DNA from 2 places in the Gordonia sp. GN26 genome. Region 1 is predicted to be linked to the other one. Evidence: riboswitches for the same ligand, from Rfam matches in the RefSeq annotation. Region 1 holds a riboswitch; the other holds the start of a gene.
The links. A riboswitch is a leader RNA that binds a small molecule or an ion and turns the genes downstream of it on or off. The one in region 1 is predicted to bind cobalamin.

Region 1 (9,676 bases):
CGATGCCGGGGTCGAACCGGTTCGTGCGCTGCGCAACGAGGGCTTCGGTCAGCGCCACTTCATCGTCGAGGCGCCCGATGGGGTGTTGTTGGACGTCATCACACCCATCGTGCCGAGTGCCGACTATGCGGACGCCTACGTCGGCTGACCGTGGCGGTCCGAGGCCTCAGTCCAGCCAGTTGTTGCCGCCCAGGCGCAACTGCTTGACGTCCAACGCCGAGGTGATGCCGGACTCCGGTGCGAGATCGTGCTTTTCGAGGACTGCGCGCAGGATCTCGGCCGCGTCGATGTTGAGCGGGCTCGAGACCCACATCGCGTAGGGGAGATTCACGAACCGGTTCTCACGTACCGCTTTCAGGTGGCGACTGGCCGGATTGGTGCGCAGGGCGTCGATCTTCTGTTCCACCGACTGCCCGGGGTAGTCGACGAACACGATCAGATCCGGGTCGGCGGTGGTGATCCGTTCCCAGCTGACCGCGGTCCAGGTGTCCTTGACGTCTTCGGTCGCGTTGCGGGCGCCCGCCGCGTCGATGATGCCCTGCGGACCACCGAAGGAGCCCGACGAGAAGATGGAATCGGAGACGCTGTCGAACACGAAGACCGTCGGCTTGGTCGCCGGTTTCGGTGCAGCACGGAGCTTCTCGAGGCGACCGGAGATGTCGTCGGCGACCGCCGCACCTTGCTCGGGATGGCCGGTGATGGTGCCGATGTTGCGCAGGTCGGTGTCGAGCGCGACCCAGGGGTCCATCGTGCCGCGCTGTGCCTGTCCGTCGACCTGACGGCAGGCCTCGGACAGCTGGTAGACGTCGATCCCGTGGGAGGCCAGGATCTCGGGAGTGATCCCGCGGGATTCACTCATGCCGTAGTTGTAGCCGGCGTAGAGGACCTCGGGTTTGGCGCCGACGATGTTCTCGAGCGTCGGCTGTTCGGTGGCGACCTCGTTCAGGGTGTCGACCTGCGGCCCGTATTCGAGCCGGAGGACGTCCTTGTCACGGGCGAGTGAGCTGACCGCGACCATTTTGTCGCGTGCACCCGTCGCGAGCGCGATCGCGATCATCCCGCCGTCGTTGACGAACAGGCGATCGAGGGGCTGGTCGAAGGTGACCTCGGCGCCGCAGTTGGTGACGGTGACGCTGTCGGTAGCGGCGACGCCGGAGTCGGCGCCGCAACCCGCCGCGGTGCCTAGGACGAGAGCGAGCGCGGCGGATCGGGTGATGGTGTGTCTCATCAATTTTCCTTGGTGGTGTAGGCCTGCGGTGCAGGTGAGGTGGGGGAGTCGAGGAGGAGATGCGCGAGGCCGGTCGCGGGATGCGGCACGACGGTGCCGGACACGTCGAAGACCGACGCCAGCAGATCGGGGGTCAGCACCTCGACCGGCGGGCCGTGTGCGGTGATGCCGCCGTCGGAGACAACCGCGACGGCGTCGAAATGGCGGAGGACGAGGTCGAGGTCGTGCATGGCGGCGATGACCGTCGCCTCGAGGTCGTCGAGGATCTGCATCAGCCGCAGCCGCCAGGCCGCGTCGAGGTGGTTCGTCGGCTCGTCGAGCACGAGAATCGGGGTCTGCTGTGCGATCGCGCGTGCGAGGACGACCCGGTGCCGCTCGCCGCCGGACAGCTGCGTGCACGAGCGGTGCTCCCAGCCGCCCAGTCCGACCTGCGCCAGGGCCGACCGGATGATCTCGTCGTCGTCGGAATTGCGCGTCGCCCATGCAGATCGGTACGGCGTGCGTCCCAGCCCCACGGCTTCTGCGACCGTGAGTTCGGCCGACGGGTGTTCATCCTGACCGACGACGGCGATCGACAACGCGCGACGCCGCGCCGGAAGGCGACCGAGATCGTCGTCGGCCAGTCGGATACGCCCGGACGACGGTTGTTCGAGACCGCACAGGGTTCGGAGCAACGTGCTCTTGCCCGTCCCGTTGGGGCCGACGATGGCGAGCCGGGTTCCGGCCGGGACGTCGAGGTCCACCCCGCGCAGGATCGTACGGGCGCCGCGACGACAGCTGAGGCCCGTCGCGCGCAACGACATCGAGCGTGAGTCGGCGGGCATCAGGATCCGCCGCCGAACACGTACTGACGGCGTCCCATCAGGAACAGGAAGATCGGTGCGCCGATGAGTCCGGTCACGATGCCCAACGGCATCTCGCGCGGCGCCGCGGCCACTCGCGAGATGACATCGACCCACACCAGGAACAGCGCGCCGCCGCAGACCGCGACGGGAATCATCGCCCGGTGCGTCGCACCCACCAGCAGGCGTGCAGCGTGGGGAACGATCAAGCCGACGAACCCGATCCCGCCCGCGACCGCGACCAGGACGCCGACCAGGATTCCCTGGACCGCGAACAACGCGTTTCGCATGGCGCGCACGGGAACCCCGAGGGACGTCGCGGTGTCGGTCCCGGCTGCGTAGGCGTCGAGCCAGGAGTGGATCGCGAGCATGCCGAACACCGTGACCACGACGACGACCCCCGCGATCTGTACTTTGGCCCAGGTCGCGCCGGCGACGCTGCCCAGCATCCAGAACATCACGTTGTCGGCGGCGTGCGGGTCGGCAGCGGTGAAGACCAGAAGGGAAGACATCGCCATGAACGCCGACGACAGCACCACTCCGGAGAGGATCAGGCGCAGGGCAGTCAGTCCGCCCTGCGCCCGGGCTACGGCATAGACCGTGACCGAGGCCGCGAGCGCGCCGATCAGCGCGCCGCCGGACAGCGCCCAGACACCCAGCGCAGCAAACGATCCGAGAGTGATGACCGCCGTCGCGCCGACCGCGGCGCCGGCCGACACGCCCAGCAGGTACGGCTCGGCGAGTGGGTTGCGGACCAGGGCCTGCATGACGGCGCCGGCGAGGGCCAGGCCTGCGCCGACGATCGCCGCGAGTATCGAACGCGGTAATCGGAGATCCCAGATGATCACGGCGTGGGCGGCGTCGAGATCATCGCCTTGCAGGCGTCCGGCGACGGTTCGCCAGACGTCACCGATGGGGATCGTCTCGGCGCCGAAAGCAGTGGCGACCGCGACGCTCACCAGCGTGAGCGCGAGAAGAATCAGGGCAAGAGGCAACGACGGAAGTCGCCGTACCGACGTGTCGGTGGCGATCATCGTCGTGCCGTCGGGAGGACGGGACACGTGTGGAACTGCCTTCGGTCTGGGCATCTGTGCGCGAGATGCCGGGTGGACTCGACGAGAACGGCAGGTATTCGGACTCGGGTTCATCCGAACCCGACGCCTTCCCGGGTTGCCCCAGTGGCTTGCTGTCGGGTCCGTCCCCCATACCGCTGCGCGCCAGTCCTGGATTCGCACCAGGTTCCCTGGCACCCGCGTGTGCAGGTGCGACCGCTCTCTGGAGGTGAGGCTAGCAACACTCTCGTGGAGATTGCGCCATCGCCCGGTTGGCCGAACCGGGCGCGCGACGTCGGGAGGTCTTACGCTGGGTGCCGACAGTGCCGCGCAACAGTCGCGAATCGAACCGAGGCGGACGGTGATCCGATGGACGGACGACCCACGAAACTTGCCATCATCGGCGCGGGCGCGGTGGGCACCGCGATCGCCTACTCGGCACTGATCCGGGGAGTGGCGCGGACCGTCGCCCTCCTGGACATCAAGGCGCCGAAGGTCACCGCCGAAGTTCTCGACCTCTCGCACGGGCTGGAGTTCGTGCCCCGTGCCGACATCCTCGGATCCGACGACGTGTCGGTGTGCGCCGACGCCGACGTCGTCGTGTTCACCGCCGGAGCCAAACAGAAGCCGGGACAGTCGCGTCTCGAATTGGCCGAGGCCACAATCGGTTTGACCCGATCGATCCTGCCCGGTGTGCTCGAGGTCGCGCCCTATGCGATCTATCTCATGGTGACCAACCCGGTCGACGTCGTCACCTATGCCGCGCAGCGGATCACCGGTCTGCCGTCGAATCAGCTGTTCGGTTCCGGAACCGTTCTCGACTCGTCGCGGCTGCGGTTCCTCATCGCGCAGCACTGTGGGGTGGCGGTCCAGAGTGTGCATTCCTATATCGTCGGCGAACACGGGGACAGTGAGATCCCGTTGTGGTCGTCGGCGACGATCGGCGGGGTGCCACTGACGTCGTGGAAGCCGCTGCCTGGACGTCCGGAGATGGATGCCGTTGCGCGCGAACGTATCCGGAACGAGGTCGTGCATGCGGCCTACGCGATCATCGAGGGCAAGGGTGCCACCAACTACGCCATCGGCCTCGCTGCCACGCGGATTGTCGAAGCCGTTCTGAACGACGAGCATCGTGTCCTGCCGGTCTCGACGGTCGCCTCCGGCTTCTCCGGACTCGAGGATGTATGCCTGTCCCTGCCGACCGTCGTCGACCGCGGAGGTGCGCAGACGCGCCTCGAGGTGCCGCTGTCGTCGGACGAGGAGGCGGGCCTGCTCGCATCGGCGGAGACGCTGCGCGCAATGCAGTCGCGATTCGGGTTGTAGGGCACGATCGTCACTTCCGGCAATGATTCGCTGATTCCGTTCAGCGCTGGCCTTCGGAGGCGGCGATCGTCCTCGAGTCACTGTCCCTCAGGCGGACCAATCTCACTCCAGGATGCGGATGTCGACGCCACGTCGGGGTAGTTTCACCTGGTCACATCGGTGTGAGAGAAGGTTCGACGATGAGTGGTTCGCGCAAGACGGTTCTGGGGTTTGTCGCTGCGGCGTCGATGGCGATCGCACCGCTGATGGCGGCGGCACCCGCCTCGGCTGCGACCGACTACGCCAACTGCAAGGCGCTCAACGCCGACTACCCACACGGTGTCGGACAGCCGGGCGCCGTCGACTCGACAACGAGCACCCCGGTCACGAACTTCACCGTCGACCAGGCCCTTTACGACGCCAACGACGAGAGCGATCGCGACAACGACGGCATCGCCTGCGAGAAGCGCTGACCGCGAGTCACACTGCACCTTCGGCCGGACCTTCACCACGATCATCGGCTGCAGCCCGTCCGGCTACCGTCGGCACGTCTCCCCGGTGCCTGTGCCGGGACGCTTCGTGCGGCGCTGGACGATACCGACCGGGCCGACCGAGCCGCGTGAATTCGACCCGCTCGCTTCGCTCCCGGCGTCGAGCAATTCCGGGGAAGCGCCCGTCGGCGCCGCAGTCGTATCGTCGGGCTCATGATCACCGGAATTGCCATCCACTCCATCTACGTCCTCGACCAGGACGCGGCGCTCGAATTCTACGTCGGCGAGCTCGGGTTCACCGTCGACACCGACGTCGACATGGGATTCATGCGGTGGCTGACGGTCGCACCACCCGGGCAGCCGGACCGTCTCATCCTCCTCGAGAGGCCCGGGCCTCCATCGCTTTCCGACGACGCTGTGGCCAAGGTCCGCGAACTGGTCACGCAGGGCGCGATGCCGGTCACGATCTTCTCGACCGACGACTGCCGGGGTACGCACGCTGCCCTCGTCGCGAAGGGCGTCGAGTTAACCCAGGACCCCGAGGAACAGCCGTACGGGATCGACTGCGCCTTCCGCGACCCGTTCGGGAACAACCTCCGGATGACGCAGCGTGCCACCCAGGAGCGGCCCGTGGGCAAGGACGACGTCGCCCGCTGGTCGCCCGAGAGCTGAGGGGTCTCCGACCTGGCCTTCCCGGCTCGTCCGCGGTCCGATGGAACCGATCGGGCGCGCCGATAGTCTGAACTACATGCGCGACGACAAGCTGCTCACCCGGATCTCCGCCCTCCTGCGACAGGCGGAGAACACCGACAACGAGCATGAGGCCGAGACGTTCATGCAGGCCGCACAGCGCCTCGCCACGGCGTCGTCGATCGATCTCGCCGTGGCCCGCGCGCACGATCCGGCCGCGCGCAGGAAGGTCACCCCGATCTCCCGGCAGATCAAGATCGGCGAGCCGGGCAAGCGTGGCCTGCGCACCTACGTGCAACTGTTCGTGGCGATCACCATGGCGAACGACGTGACAGTAGACGTCGCCAGCAACTCGACTTTCGTCCTCGCCTACGGCTACGAGGCCGACATCGACGCCTGCGAGGCGCTGTACACGTCGCTGATCATCCAGATGGTCGCCGCCAGCGATGCCTACCTGCGGTCGGGGGCGTACAAGGGGGAGACCTTCGCGCGCGTCGTCACGAAGGGCAGCGGCTGGCAGGCGCGCCGGGTGATCGAGGAGAAGCCGCTGTCGCCGATCACCGCGCGCCTCAACTTCCAGTCGGCCTTCGCCGAACGCATCGGCAAACGTCTCAGCGAGGCCCGCGATGCTGCCCGCGAAGAAGCACTCGACGCCGAACAAAAGTCCGGTGAAGCCGAACGTTCGACGGCGCTGGCTCTGCGCAACAAGGAACTCGAGGTCACCGATTTCTACAAGACCGAGTCCACCGCGCGCGGCACGTGGCGACCGTCGAGTGCGTCGGCCGGCTACTCGGAGGCCGCCCGACAGGCAGGGGACCGGGCGGGACGTCGGGCCAAGATCGGTGCCGACCGCGAGTTCGGCGGCGCGCGAGGCGCTCTCGAGGCGTGAACAGCGGTCGGTCGCTGGGCTCAGTCGGTTCGGTCGTACCAGGCGACTGACGGGGTCGGCGTGAACGGAGTGGGGGTCCCGGCCCAGCGCCGCACCCAAGTGCCGACCCGTCCGGGGTCGGTGGCCACGCCATGCACGACGATGGCGGTGACCACCAGGATCGCGGCGAACACGAACAGCCAGCTGATCGCGACGAAAACGACGCCGAGAGTGCCGAAGTAGCGGATCGTGCCCGACGCCAGCGTGGGCAGGGCGATTCGGCTCCCGGCCAGCAGCGCCGTGATCAGCAGACCCGTACCCACACCGTTGAGCGCGAGAAGCCGCAGCGGCACCTGCGTGGACACCAACAGTTGCGGGATCGCGGTGAAGGTTGCCGACCAGATCGCCACCGTCACTCCGAAGATCAGCACGATGCCGAGCAGACCGCTGCCGCCGAGGTGGATGCCGAAGAGCGTCTCGGCGTGGAGGCCGGTCGACAACCCCTGAGCAGTGACCGCGGTGGGGATGAGGAACAGCACGATCACCCAACGCCAGAAGGCGCGCCACTGCAGTTTGGTGACGCCCCAGATCGCGACATACATTCGGCCGAGTGCACGTGACAGGGAGGTGGCGCCGGCGATGGTCATGAGTGCGCCGATGACCCCGAAGGTGGCGAAGGACTGCGGATTGTCCACCGAGGTGTGGTCGAGCCTGCTCACCGGGATGCCGAGTCCGCTCAACGCATCGTCGACGACGTCGCTCCCCGGAAGGGTGAGCAGCAGGATGACGATGGGCAGGATCGAGGTGAACGCCTGGGCGGCGAGGGTCATCGCGCGGTCGGTGACGTCGCCGCGCGCGATGTCGGTGAGGATGCGCAGGCTCAGCGTCGCGCCGGGCATTCGCAGCACACGTTCGCCGATCGCGTGCAGGTCGGGACGGCGCATGAAGACTCCCCTCGGGTACAGCGGACCCTCATCATCATTGGTGATGCCGTGAGTCCGCGTGACACCGGGCGTGCTCGGTACTACGACGCCGAGCGTCTCGTCTTCCGGCTCTTCGACACCGCGTCGTCGTCGCGCACCGTACAACTGGCCGGGACCGAACTCACCCTGCCCGCCGAGGCGCGATTCGCGTCCATCGATGCGGTGCGCGACTACGTGCGGCGCGTGCGCGAACTGCCGAGTGTGCGGTCGCGGTTCCCGCGTGCCGCCGAGCCGGTATCGGTACGTGAACGCCGCGGTCAGGGTTCGGCGCACTACGCACGGTCGACGACGGCCACCGGTGACAGGTTGGTGAGCGCGGAGATCGCGATCCCGTCATCGGCGGAGGGCAGGTGGGCGCTACGAGAACTCGTGGTTCTGCACGAGCTGGCCCACCACCTCGACGACTCCAAAGGCCCCGGACACGGACGTGGTTTCGTGCTCACCCTCATCGAACTCGTGGGCCTGGTCCTCGGGCCCGAGGCGGCGTTCGTCTTCCGCGTGGTGCTGGCCGATTCGGGGATCGGCTGAAATTCAGTGCCCGGTTATCTTCTTCGCCGAATGTCCGATGGTCGCCTCGCCGCCGGTCATGATGCGCATGAACTCTTGCTGTTCTGCGGCTCCGCGGATCGCGGCCCGCTCACGTCCGCCCGGCCGTTGTGCCTGCACTGAGCGGATGATGTTCACCGGGAACCGGATCACCGGATACCACGGCGGGACGAAGGGAAGTCCGAGCGTGCGCATCGCTGCCGGGCCGAGGAAGCCGCTGGTGACCGAAAGATGTTGCGATCGTGCGATCTTGCGGCGCAACTTCGGGAACCTCGAATAGTTCCACTGCAACGGATCATCGGCCATCGGCACCGAGAGCTGCTTGGTTGTCTCGTCGGGTGTCGAGAGGACATACGAGGTGTGGTGGAGTACGCGGAGCGCATCGCGAAAGCTGGTGGGCAGGAACTCGTCCTGCACGCCGAGCAACCAACCGGCATATCGGGTGAGGTGTGCGACGGCGTCGTATTCGCTGGGGCGGTTGACAAGTCCCATCATGACCACGCCGAGGCTCGGCGAGACGAGTGCCCCGACGAGCGTCGCGGCCATGTCGGTCTGGTTGATGGGCAGTCCCCAGGCGTCGGAATCCCAGTCGGGGAGCGCAGCGACGTGGCGCCGGACCATCGCATGGATCAGACGGACCCGCAGCGTCGACTGGTAGCCGACTCCCTGTGGCAGCAAACCGTTTTCGGTGATGACGTCGGTCGCCCACTGGGTGGTCTCGGCGAACCGTGTGTTGGAGCCCTTCTCGAGGGCGCCGGTGCGCAACAGCGTCTGATTGAAGCCGGCGAACTGGTAACCACCCAGCAGTGCGACGTCGCGTGCGACGTACAGGCCGTCGGCGCCGCCGCTGCGCATCACGCGCGCGCCCTGTTCGATCAGACCCCGGTCAACCCAGTCGGGGGCGGTCTCCACCTCGACGAAGAACTCGCGCAGTGGGGCCGGGGCGTCGTCGATCGAGTCGATCCCGTTCACCAGAGCCCGCTCGAAGAGCGGACGCGCCTGAGCCATCCCGGCGGTGTGCATCCACTCGACCAGACGGTCCGCCGGTTCGTCGCCGACCGTCAGGAGTTCGCCGAGGTGACGGAAGAGTTCGCGGCCGGGTTTGCGCAGGCCCAGCAGGGGGCCGACGAGTCGCAGGCCGATCGGGATCTTGCACGGACCGTCCGGGTGGCGTGACGGGATCTCGGTGGTGGCGGTGGTCTGCGCCGTCGGGCCAGGGTGTGCCGTCCGCGGTGTCGCGGACGCGATCGGTGAAATGGTCATCGACGGGCACTCCTGATCGCTGAGTTTGGACACATGCGTTACCAAAAACGCTAGGCCGATGGGCGCGAGGTGTCAATGAGACGAATATAAACCTTCGTCCAAAATCGCTGTTCACCGGTTCCTCCATCGTCCATCGGCTCACGACGAAGCCGTCCCGGGTGGGTCACCCGGGACGGCTCTCGACGCGAAGGAAAGATTCAGCTCAGACGATGCGCGGCCGCCTCGCGGTCGGCGGCACGCTGGAACTCGAGGTCGTCGGACGCACACGCCAGGCAGATCGGTGCGTGATCGGCCGACGGGTCACGATCCATCTCGTAGGCGATGTAGCTGTCCTCGCATCGGTGGCAGCGGATCCTTGCCTCCCACATGTCATCGACCTCCGAACGCGGATCGTGGGGCCGCTCCATGGTG
Region 2 (9,676 bases), on a different contig from region 1:
GCGCCAGCTGGTCGCGCCGAGGGCGAACACGTCGCCGACCCGCGACTCGTAGACCATCTCCTCGTCGAGTTCGCCTACGCGCGTTGACTTCTCGCCGACCATGAAGACGCCGAAGAGCCCGCGGTCGGGGATCGAGCCGCCGGAGGTCACGGCGAGTCGTTGGGCGCCTCGGCGTCCCGTGATCACGCCCGCGTCGCGGTCCCAGTTGACCCGCGGCCGCAGTTCGGCGAACTCGTCGGAGGGGAAGCGCCCGGCGATGAGGTCGAGGGTCGCGTCGAAGACCCCGCGCCCGAGATCGCGGTAGGGCGCCGCGCGGCGCACGACCTCGTACCAGTGGTCGACCTCGAGATCGTCGACGGCGGCGGCTGCGATGGTCTGCTGCGCGAGGATGTCGAGGGGGTTCTGGGGAACCTTGATCTCCTCGATCGCGCCGTCGAGCATGCGGCCGACGGTGACCGTGCAGTGCAGCAGGTCGGTGCGGTGTTTGGGGTAGAGGATGCCCTGGCTGATCTCGCCGACCTGGTGGCCGGCGCGACCGATGCGCTGCAGGCCGCTGGCCACCGACGGCGGGGCCTCGACCTGGATCACCAGATCGACTGCTCCCATGTCGATGCCGAGTTCGAGCGAGCTGGTCGCCACGACGCAGGACAGGCGACCGGCCTTGAGGTCGTCCTCGATCTGCGCGCGCTGCTCCTTGCTCACCGAGCCGTGGTGCGCCCGCGCGAGGACGGCCTCGGCACCGGAACTCGCGCCGCTGCCCATCACGAAGGCGGGAGCCCCACCCGCGACCGTCGGGTTGGCGGTGGCCTCGGTCGTGACGCCCTGCCGCTCCGCGTGGATCTCGTTGAGCCGAGCGGTCAGTTTCTCGGCGAGGCGCCGGGAGTTCGCGAACACGATGGTCGCCCGGTTGGCCTCGATCTGGTCGACGATCGACGCCTCCACGTACGGCCACAGCGACCCGGCCGTGGGGGAGAAGGCGTCGTCGAGCTCGGCGGAGTCCGCACCCTCGGGGCCGGGTGCCGGCGGGATGTTCGCCATGTCCTCGACCGGCACGTCGACGCGGAGATCGAAGGTCTTGTCGGCCTTGGGCTTGACCACCTGGCAGGGCGCCGACCCGGAGAGGAACCCGGCGACCACCTCGGGCGGCCGGACGGTCGCCGACAGTCCGATCCGCTGCGCGGGCTTGTCGAGCAGCTCGTCGAGGCGTTCGAGGGTGAGTGCGAGGTGTGTGCCGCGTTTGGTCGCGGCGACCGCGTGGACCTCGTCGACGATGATCGCCTCCACGTCGGTGAGGCTCTCCCGTGCCGCGGAGGTCAGCATGAGGTACAGCGACTCCGGCGTGGTGATCAGGATGTCGGGCGGGGTCTTCACCAGCGCGCGGCGGTCGGCGGCCGAGGTGTCGCCGGAGCGGACGCCGACCGTGATGTTCGGTTCGGGGAGGTTGAGTTCCTGCGCCGCGCGCGTGATCCCGGTGAGCGGTGCGCGCAGGTTGCGCTCGACGTCGACGGCGAGGGCCTTGAGCGGCGAGATGTAGACGACCTTGGTGCCCGGACGGCGCTCACCGGGGTCGGCGGCGAGTCGGTCGAGCGCCCACAGGAATGCCGCGAGGGTCTTGCCGGAGCCGGTCGGGGCGATGACGAGGGTGTTCGCTCCGTCGGCGATCGAGGTCCAGGCGCCCTTCTGGGCTGCGGTCGGCTTGGTGAACGCTCCCGTGAACCATCGCCGGGTGGGGGCGGTGAATCGATCGAGAACAGAGGGGCGGGGCATCTATCCACTATGTCTCACATGTGTGACAGGTCGGGGTATACAGTCGACACACGCCTGTACGGGGAATCCGGTGAGAATCCGGAACGGTCGCGCCACTGTGAACGCCGACTCGGGGACGCGGTCGAGGGATTCGACGGTGCCCCAGAGAAGACGTGAGTCAGGATGCCGTGCCGGCGGTATCTGATCCACAACTCTCCGACGCGAGATCGGCGAAAGGACAATCCCATGACGGGTCCCCGTACGTCCGAAGCAGTCAAACCCTCTCCGCGCGCCCTGGCGGTACCGAATCTCTCGGTCGCGAGCGCAGCGCTCTGGCTGAGCCTCACGGTCCTCCTGGCCGGGCTCGCCTACTACTTCCTCGGCTACGACCAGGGGGTCGTGTCGGTGTTCGGCGAGAACACCTATGTGCACGAGTTCGTGCACGACTCCCGCCACTTCCTCGGCTTTCCCTGCCACTGAGTCGGCCTGACCGAAGAGGTAGGGACAAGTTCACATGGAGAAGAAATTCATCGGCGCAGGTCTGCTCTCGGGCCTGATCGCCGGAATCATCTCGTTCGTCTTCGCGCGGTTCTATCTCGAACCCGTGGTGTCGAAGGCCGTCGACTACGAGGGCGAGCGCTCGGAAGCCGAAGAGGCGCTGGCTCACGCAGCCGGCGGTCATTCACACGGCGAGGGTGGTGAGGTCTTCACCCGCGCGATGCAGGAGAACCTCGGCGCCGGAGTCGGCAACCTGGTGTTCGCCCTGTGCATGGGGGCGTTCTTCGCAGTTGCCTTCACCGTGCTGTGGAGCCACCTGGGCAATCGGTATCCGGCCGTCGACGCCCGGGCGGTCGCCGGGGCCCTCGGGGCGATCGGTTTCGTCGCCGTCTTCGGTGTGCCGTTCTTCGCCTACCCGGCCAACCCGCCCGCGGTCGGGGACGACGACACGATCGGGGAACGGACGGGTGCATTCCTGACCGTCACCATCGTGTCGGTCGTGCTGATGATCGTGGCCGTCGTTCTCGCGCTGTGGCTGCGGCCGCGGATCGGCGGACTGGTGTCGGCCGTGGTGGGCGGCGCCGCGTACGTGATCGCGGTCGGCATCACCATCGCGCTGTTGCCGACGTTCAGCGAGGTGCCGGAGCCGGTGCGCAACGACGCCGGCCAGATCGTGTTCCCCGGCTTCCCCGCGGACGTCGTCGCCGACTTCCGCGTGTACACGATCACCAACCAGGTCATCCTCTGGACGGTGCTGACGGTGACCTTCGCGCTGGTCCTCGGCGCGATGGCGCGGTCGGAGAGCCCGGCCACCTCCCGGACGGTCGACGCCGCCCAGAGCTGAGCGCCTTGATTCATGCAGATCATCACCGCCGGGCGCACCGGTCCCAACCGATCGGTGCGCTTCGGCGGTGAAGCGCCCCTCGACGACCGCGGTCGCCGCGACATCGAAGCGTTGGCGGCGTCGGTCGTCGGGGCCCTGACCTTCTGTGGGCCGGAACCCGCGACACTCGAGAGCGTCCGGCTCCTGGGCGGTCGCCCCGAGATCGACGAGGAACTCCGCACGCTCGACGTCGGAACCTGGGCGGGATCGGCGCCCGAGGAGATCGATCCTCGCGAGCTGGCGGTCTTCTTCACCGACCCGGCGGCCCGGCCCCACGGCGGCGAGAGCGTCGAGGAGTTCGTGATGCGGGTGCACGACCGGCGCAACACCCTGAACGCCGACGTGGCGACGGTCGTCGTGGCGATGCCTGTTGCACAGGCACTTCTGTGTGACGACGCCGCGGGGTACTTCCGGGTCGAGGTCCGGCCGGCGACCTCCTACTTCTGGCCGGCCCCTGAGAATTCGCCCTGAAGAAACAGATCCGCGGGGACGTACCTAGACATCGCGAGTGACTCCTGACACAGTTGAGTCGGCAAAACTGAAACGTGTTCGCCCCCGGCGGGCACTGTCTGGGGAGAGTGACGATGTTCGAGTGGTCCGAAGAAGATCTGATGGTGCGGGACGCGTTGCGCGCGTTCATCGACAAGGAGATCCGACCACATCTCGACGAGCTCGAGTCCGGCGTGCTGCCTCCGTACGACATCACCCGCAAGCTGCTCTCGACCTTCGGGGTCGACGCGATGGCCAAGGACGCGCTCGAGAAGGAACTCGAGGCAGAGGCCAACGGGGAGAAGAAGAAATCGTCCGGCGACGGCGGCGGTATGAGCGGCTCGATGTTCATGATGGTCAACATCGAACTGGCAGGTGTGTGTCTGGGACTCGTCGCCTCGCTCGGTGTGAGCATGGGCCTGACCGCCTCGACGATCCGCGGCAAGGGCACGCTCGCACAGAAGAAGCGCTGGCTGCCCGAGCTGGTCACCATGGAGAAGGTCGGCGCCTGGGCGATCACCGAACCCGACTCGGGGTCCGACGCCCTCGGCGGCATGAAGACCACCGTTCGCCGCGACGGTGACGACTACATCCTCAACGGCCAGAAGACGTTCATCACCAACGGTCCGTACGCCGACACCATCGTCGTGTTCGCGAAGCTCGACGACGGCAGCGGCACCCCCATGCGTGACCGCAAGGTGCTGTCTTTCGTCCTCGACAAGGGCATGCCGGGCCTCACACAGGGCAAGCCGTTCAAGAAGATGGGCATGATGAGCTCGCCCACCGGTGAGCTGTTCTTCGACAACGTCCGGGTCGGCAAGGACCGTCTGCTCGGCGAGACCGAGGACACCGGTCAGGATTCGCGCGGTTCCGAAGGTGCCAAGGCCGGTTTCACCGCCGAACGCGTCGGAATCGCCGCGCTCTCGCTCGGCATCATCAACGAGGCCCAGCGCCTGTCGATCGACTACGCCAAGACGCGCAAGCTGTGGGGCCAGGAGATCGCCCAGTTCCAGCTCATCCAGCTCAAGCTCGCCGAGATGGAGATCGCCCGCATCAATGTGCAGAACATGCTCTTCAGTGCGATCGAGCGGGGCAAGGCGGGCAAGCCGCTGAGCCTCTCGGAGGCGTCGGCGATGAAGCTCTACTCGTCGAAGGCCGCCACCGACGTCGCGATGGAAGCCGTCCAGCTGTTCGGCGGCAACGGTTACATGGCCGAGTACCGGGTCGAGCAGCTCGCCCGAGATGCCAAGTCGCTCATGATCTATGCCGGCAGCAACGAGATCCAGGTGACCCACGTCGCCAAGGGACTCCTGCGCGGCTGACCTACGCGTTTCATCGCTCGAAACCGCGCTCAGAGCGGTTTCGAGCGATGAACTGGTTAGCGCCGGTCGGCGTCAGTACTCCGCTCTGGGATTCCAGGTCGAGACGGCCCAGATGACGACCACGTCGAGTGCGATGACCAGAATCGACCACCACGGGTAATAGGGCAGCCACAGGAAGTTCGCGATGATGGACAGGCCGGCGATCACGATGGCGGTGAACCGGGCCCAACCCGCCCCGCCGACGAGGCCGGCACCGACGATGATGGCGATGGCTCCGAGCACGATGTGAATCCAGCCCCACGTCGTGAAATCGAACTTGTAGACGTATTCGACGCCGCGGATGAACACCTCGTCTTCGGCGACCGCGGCGATCCCCTGGGCGAGCTGGACGACTCCGACGACGATCAGGATGATCGCGGCGCCGATGGACGTCCCCGCGGCGACTCCCTGCTTGGTAGACAGGGTTCCGCGCTCTTCTCCGGGTGCAATGTGTGTCATGACGCCCTCCTCTGGACTGTGGACAGTGAGGAGTGTGCGACTCGGCGAGAGGAATTCGCAGGGTTTCCGGAGAACTGTTCGATATCTGGTCCCGAAAAGAACTCTCAAATGAAATGAGTTGGGCGCCAACTCGTGAGGGAACGAGACTCGGGTTTACCAATCATTTTTAGGGTGTTTGTCACACCATTACGTCGGTTCTTTCTCGACGGCTTCGGGATGCGTGAGACGCCAGATCCGGTCTCTCGACATGGGCGTCTCGTACGGGCGGACATCGAGGGCCCGACGGATGGCGTTGGCCAGTGCGGGCGCCACCGGGTTGAAGGGTGACTCCGACATCGACTTCGCGCCGAAAGGTCCAAGTTGGTCGGCGGTTTCGGCGAAGTACACCTCGGTGAACGGGATGTCCGCCATCTGGGGGACACGATAGGTGCGGAACACCTTGGTCACAGGTGATCCGTTCTCGAGCATGATCTCCTCGAAGAGGGCGGCGCCGATACCCTGTGCGACACCGCCTTCGACCTGGCCGCGACACTGCTCGGGGTTCATCACGGTGCCGGCGTCGGAGGCGTGGACCGACTGCAGGATCGCGACGGTACCGGTCTCGGTGTCGACCGCCACCCGGAAAGCCTGCACATCGAATGCGATGGAACGCATCTCGCCCCGTTCCTCACCGATGGCGACGGCGCGCGGACCGTCCGGGTACCGCACGCGGTGGCGCTCGTCGACCACGTCGATCAGCTCGCGGAATCCGATCAGCCGATCGCCGGCCACCGCACCGTCCGGACGCAGTTCGACGCGTTCGGCATCGACGCCGGTGAGTCGGCGCGCGGCGTCGACGAGCGTGTCGCGCAGCGCGAGGGAGGCGCCGTACACAGCTTTTCCGGCGACGGTGGTACCCGCAGAGGCGAACGCCCCGGTGTCGTGTGGGACGGCGTCGGTGTCCCCGTGCCACAACGAGACCCGGCCCGGATCGGTCGACAGCGCCGAGGCGACGATCTGCGTGTGCACCGTCGTCGTACCGTTGCCGAACTCGCAGGTACCGACGCCGACGTGGTAGATGCCCGCGGAGTCGACGGCGACCGTGACATCGGCGAAGTGACCGCGCGGGGCCATCGTGGCGATCGCGGAGATCGCCATCCCCTCACCGACCCGCCATCGCGGGGCGGGCGGGACGACGGCGCCGTTGCCGCGGCGCAGAGCGGATTCGGCGAGGTCGAGGCACTGGTCGAGACCGTAACTGCCGTTTACCAGGTCGACCTCGGGGTCGGGACGCGCGATGAGGAGCGGATCGCCGTCGGAGACGGCATTGCGTCGTCGGAGTTCGAAGGGGTCGATGCCGAGTCGGACCGCGAGTTCGTCCATCGCCGATTCGACCGCGAAGATCACCTGGCCCAGGCCGTACCCGCGGAAGGCGCCCGACGGCGGGTTGTTGGTGTAGACGGCCTCGGCGTCGATCCGCTTGACCGGGCAGTTGTACACCGAGACCGATTCGGCGCACGCATGGAACATGACGCCGATCGCGTGGTTGCCGTATGCGCCCGTGTCGGAGAGCATGTCCACGCGAAGGGCGGTGAGCCGGCCGTCGTCGTCGGCGCCGAGATCCACGGTCACGCGCATGGGGTGGCGGTAGGTCGTCCGCGTCATCTCGTCGGTGCGGGTCATCTCGTACACGCAGGGTCGGCCGGTACGCAGGGTGGCGACCGCGGCGAGATCCTCGGTCAGCATCTCCTGTTTGCCGCCGAATCCGCCGCCGACGCGGCCGCTGAACACCCGGACCTTCTCGGGCGGGAGGTCGAGGAGTCGCGCGAGTTCGTCGCGCACCAGGAACGGGACCTGTGTGCTCGTGCGGACCACCAGACGACCGGTGGCATCGGTCCAGGCGATCGAACCGTGGGTCTCCAACTGGGCGTGGCTGACCCGCCCGGTGCGCCAGGTTCCGTGCACGGTCGTCGACGACGCGGCGAGCGCTTCCTCGACGTCGCCGCCGAACCCTTCGTGGAAGGTGGCGACGATGTTCTGATCGGCCGCCACGACACGGTCTTCCGGGGTGCGGTCGGGATGGAGAACCGGGGCCCCGGGGGAGCGTGCCTCCTCGGGGTCGAAGACCGCGGGAAGCTCCTCGTAGTCGACGCGGATCAGCGCCGCGGCCTGTTCGGCGATCCCGGGGGTCGCCGCGACGACGGCTGCGACGCGTTGCCCGACGAAACGCACGATGGGATCGAAGACCAGTGTGTCGTCCGGATCTTCGAGGCGGTTCTGGTGGCGCCCCGTGGAAAACCTTGGCGTCGAGACATTTTCGTGGGTCAGGATCGCCTCGACGCCGGGGAGGGCGGACGCGTCGCTGGTGTCGATGGAGAGAATGCGTGCATGCGCGTGCGGCGAACCGAGTACGTGGATGTGCAGTGCACCCTCGACGGGGACGTCGAAGGTGTATGCCTCGGTGCCGGTCACGACGCGCCGGGCCGCCGGCGGGCACACCGAGGTGCCGACCCCTGCGCTGCTCTCGCCGTTCGTGCTCCCGCCCGGGTGCGGCCCATCGGACGCCACGGCGTTTCCGATCGCGTCCCTGATAGAGCGATACCCGGTGCAGCGGCAGATGTTTCCCTTCATCCGACGCGGCAGGTCGGGGAGGTCGTCCGGGGTGAGGGTCGAGGCGGTGACGATCATGCCTGCGGTGCAGAACCCGCACTGGAAGCCGAAGTTGTCCACGAAGGACTGCTGTACCGGGTGCAGGTCGTCGGGGGTGCCGAGGCCGGCGACCGTGGTCACCGACTTCCCCGCGATGCGCTGTGCGGGGAAGATGCATGAGTGCACGGGCTGTCCGTCGACGAGGACCGAACACGCACCGCAATCGCCTGCGTCGCAACCCTTCTTCACCTCGAAGTGGGCATGCTGGCGCAGGAGCATCCGAAGGCATTGCCCCGCAGACGGTTCGGCCTCGATCTTCTCGCCGTTGACCTCGAACTCCATCGTCCTACCCCGTCCCGTCGAGCTCGACGCGGATCTCCTCGGCGAGAACCGCCGACACCCCGCGGCGCCAGTCTGCCGATCCCAGCGGATCGGTGTAGTAACCGGGGGCGGTGACGATGTCGTGACGCAACCGGTCCGCGGTCGGCGGGCTCGGATACCGCAGCACCGTGGGCCACTCCGTGGCAGCCGTGATCCCGTACACCGTGGTGCCGTCGGGATCGATGCGGCCGGTCACGACCGCACCCGAGCGGCCGAGGTCGGCCAGCGCGATCTTGCGGAACCCGGTGACGGCGGCGAGCGCGTGCGCGGGGAAGTCGACCGCGCGCAGGACCTCACCCGGGCCGAGGACGTTGATGCCGTTGCCGATCACGAGATCGGCGACCGGGATGTCGCGATCGGCGCCCTCGGGATGCCAGATGTGTGCCGTCGCGTCGAGCGCGACGCCGAGGGAGACCATCGACGCCGCCGCGAAGGACCGACAGATGTTGCCGCCGACCGTGGCCATGTTCCAGACCTTGAACGACGCGAGAAGGGCGTTCGCGCACTGGGCGAACAGTGGATGGGCGCGGAAACCCGGGCGCGGTGGCAGTGCGACCAGTTCGGCGATGGTGCAGGTGGCGCCGATGCGGAGGCCGCCGTCGGGCAGGTCTTCGACCGATTGCCAACCCATTTCGCTGAGGTCGACGAGACCGGTGGTGGCCGGCTGGGGTTCGGAGAAGACCCATGTGCCGCCGGCGACCAGTTGTTCGCCGGGTGCCGGGAACACCTCGTCGCGAGAACGCGCGAATCGGTACTGGGTGACGGCGGTGAGATCCATCAGCGTGCCTTGTCGAGCAGGCGGCGGTGCTGCGTCGCTACGGCGGTGGTCATCTGTTCGGTGTCGATGGTGAGCACGTCACCGTCGGCGACCACCTGTCGGCCCTGTACCCACGACGCCTTGATCGGTGGGATCGCTCCCAGGACCAGCGCGGCCACCGGATCGTCGATGTCGCAGTGAGCGACGGTGGACAGATCCCACAGTACGAGGTCGGCGAGCTTCCCGGGTTCGATCGATCCGATCTCGTCCTCCCGGCCCAGCACCCGCGCACCCCCGCGGGTCGCGAGTTCGAGAGCGGTGCGCGTGGTCAGCGCAGTCGGGCCGCCGCGCGCGCGGGCCATGAGGACGGCCTGATGCGCCTCCTCGAGCAGTCGTGCGGACTCGTTCGACGCCGCCCCGTCGACCCCCAGTCCGACCGGCACCCCGGCGTCGACGAGATCCCGGGTGCGACAG

Region 2: linked by a shared signal. The riboswitch ahead of OK17_RS06160 (CbtB domain-containing protein) and the one ahead of OK17_RS04650 (FecCD family ABC transporter permease) in region 1 are both predicted to bind cobalamin.

Annotation. Positions count from the first base shown of each region.
Region 1 is NZ_JSYC01000013.1:14,593-24,268, reverse strand. Features, by position in the region: gene OK17_RS04665 (VOC family protein) at 1-148, shown strand, start outside; gene OK17_RS04660 (ABC transporter substrate-binding protein) at 167-1,228, opposite strand; gene OK17_RS04655 (ABC transporter ATP-binding protein) at 1,228-2,052, opposite strand; gene OK17_RS04650 (FecCD family ABC transporter permease) at 2,052-3,104, opposite strand; cobalamin riboswitch at 3,177-3,358, opposite strand; gene OK17_RS04645 (L-lactate dehydrogenase) at 3,492-4,445, shown strand; gene OK17_RS04640 (excalibur calcium-binding domain-containing protein) at 4,625-4,897, shown strand; gene OK17_RS04635 (VOC family protein) at 5,129-5,587, shown strand; gene OK17_RS04630 (DUF2786 domain-containing protein) at 5,664-6,494, shown strand; gene OK17_RS04625 (hypothetical protein) at 6,515-7,417, opposite strand; gene OK17_RS04620 (TIGR04338 family metallohydrolase) at 7,466-7,984, shown strand; gene OK17_RS04615 (oxygenase MpaB family protein) at 7,988-9,265, opposite strand; gene OK17_RS04610 (purine-cytosine permease family protein) at 9,463-9,676, opposite strand, start outside.
Region 2 is NZ_JSYC01000017.1:4,502-14,177, reverse strand. Features, by position in the region: gene OK17_RS06165 (ATP-dependent helicase) at 1-1,767, opposite strand, end outside; cobalamin riboswitch at 1,778-1,956, shown strand; gene OK17_RS06160 (CbtB domain-containing protein) at 1,993-2,226, shown strand; gene OK17_RS06155 (CbtA family protein) at 2,261-3,088, shown strand; gene OK17_RS06150 (histidine phosphatase family protein) at 3,101-3,598, shown strand; gene OK17_RS06145 (acyl-CoA dehydrogenase family protein) at 3,712-4,938, shown strand; gene OK17_RS06140 (DUF7144 family membrane protein) at 5,011-5,436, opposite strand; gene OK17_RS06135 (molybdopterin-dependent oxidoreductase) at 5,623-8,406, opposite strand; gene OK17_RS06130 (FAD binding domain-containing protein) at 8,411-9,223, opposite strand; gene OK17_RS06125 (8-oxoguanine deaminase) at 9,223-9,676, opposite strand, start outside.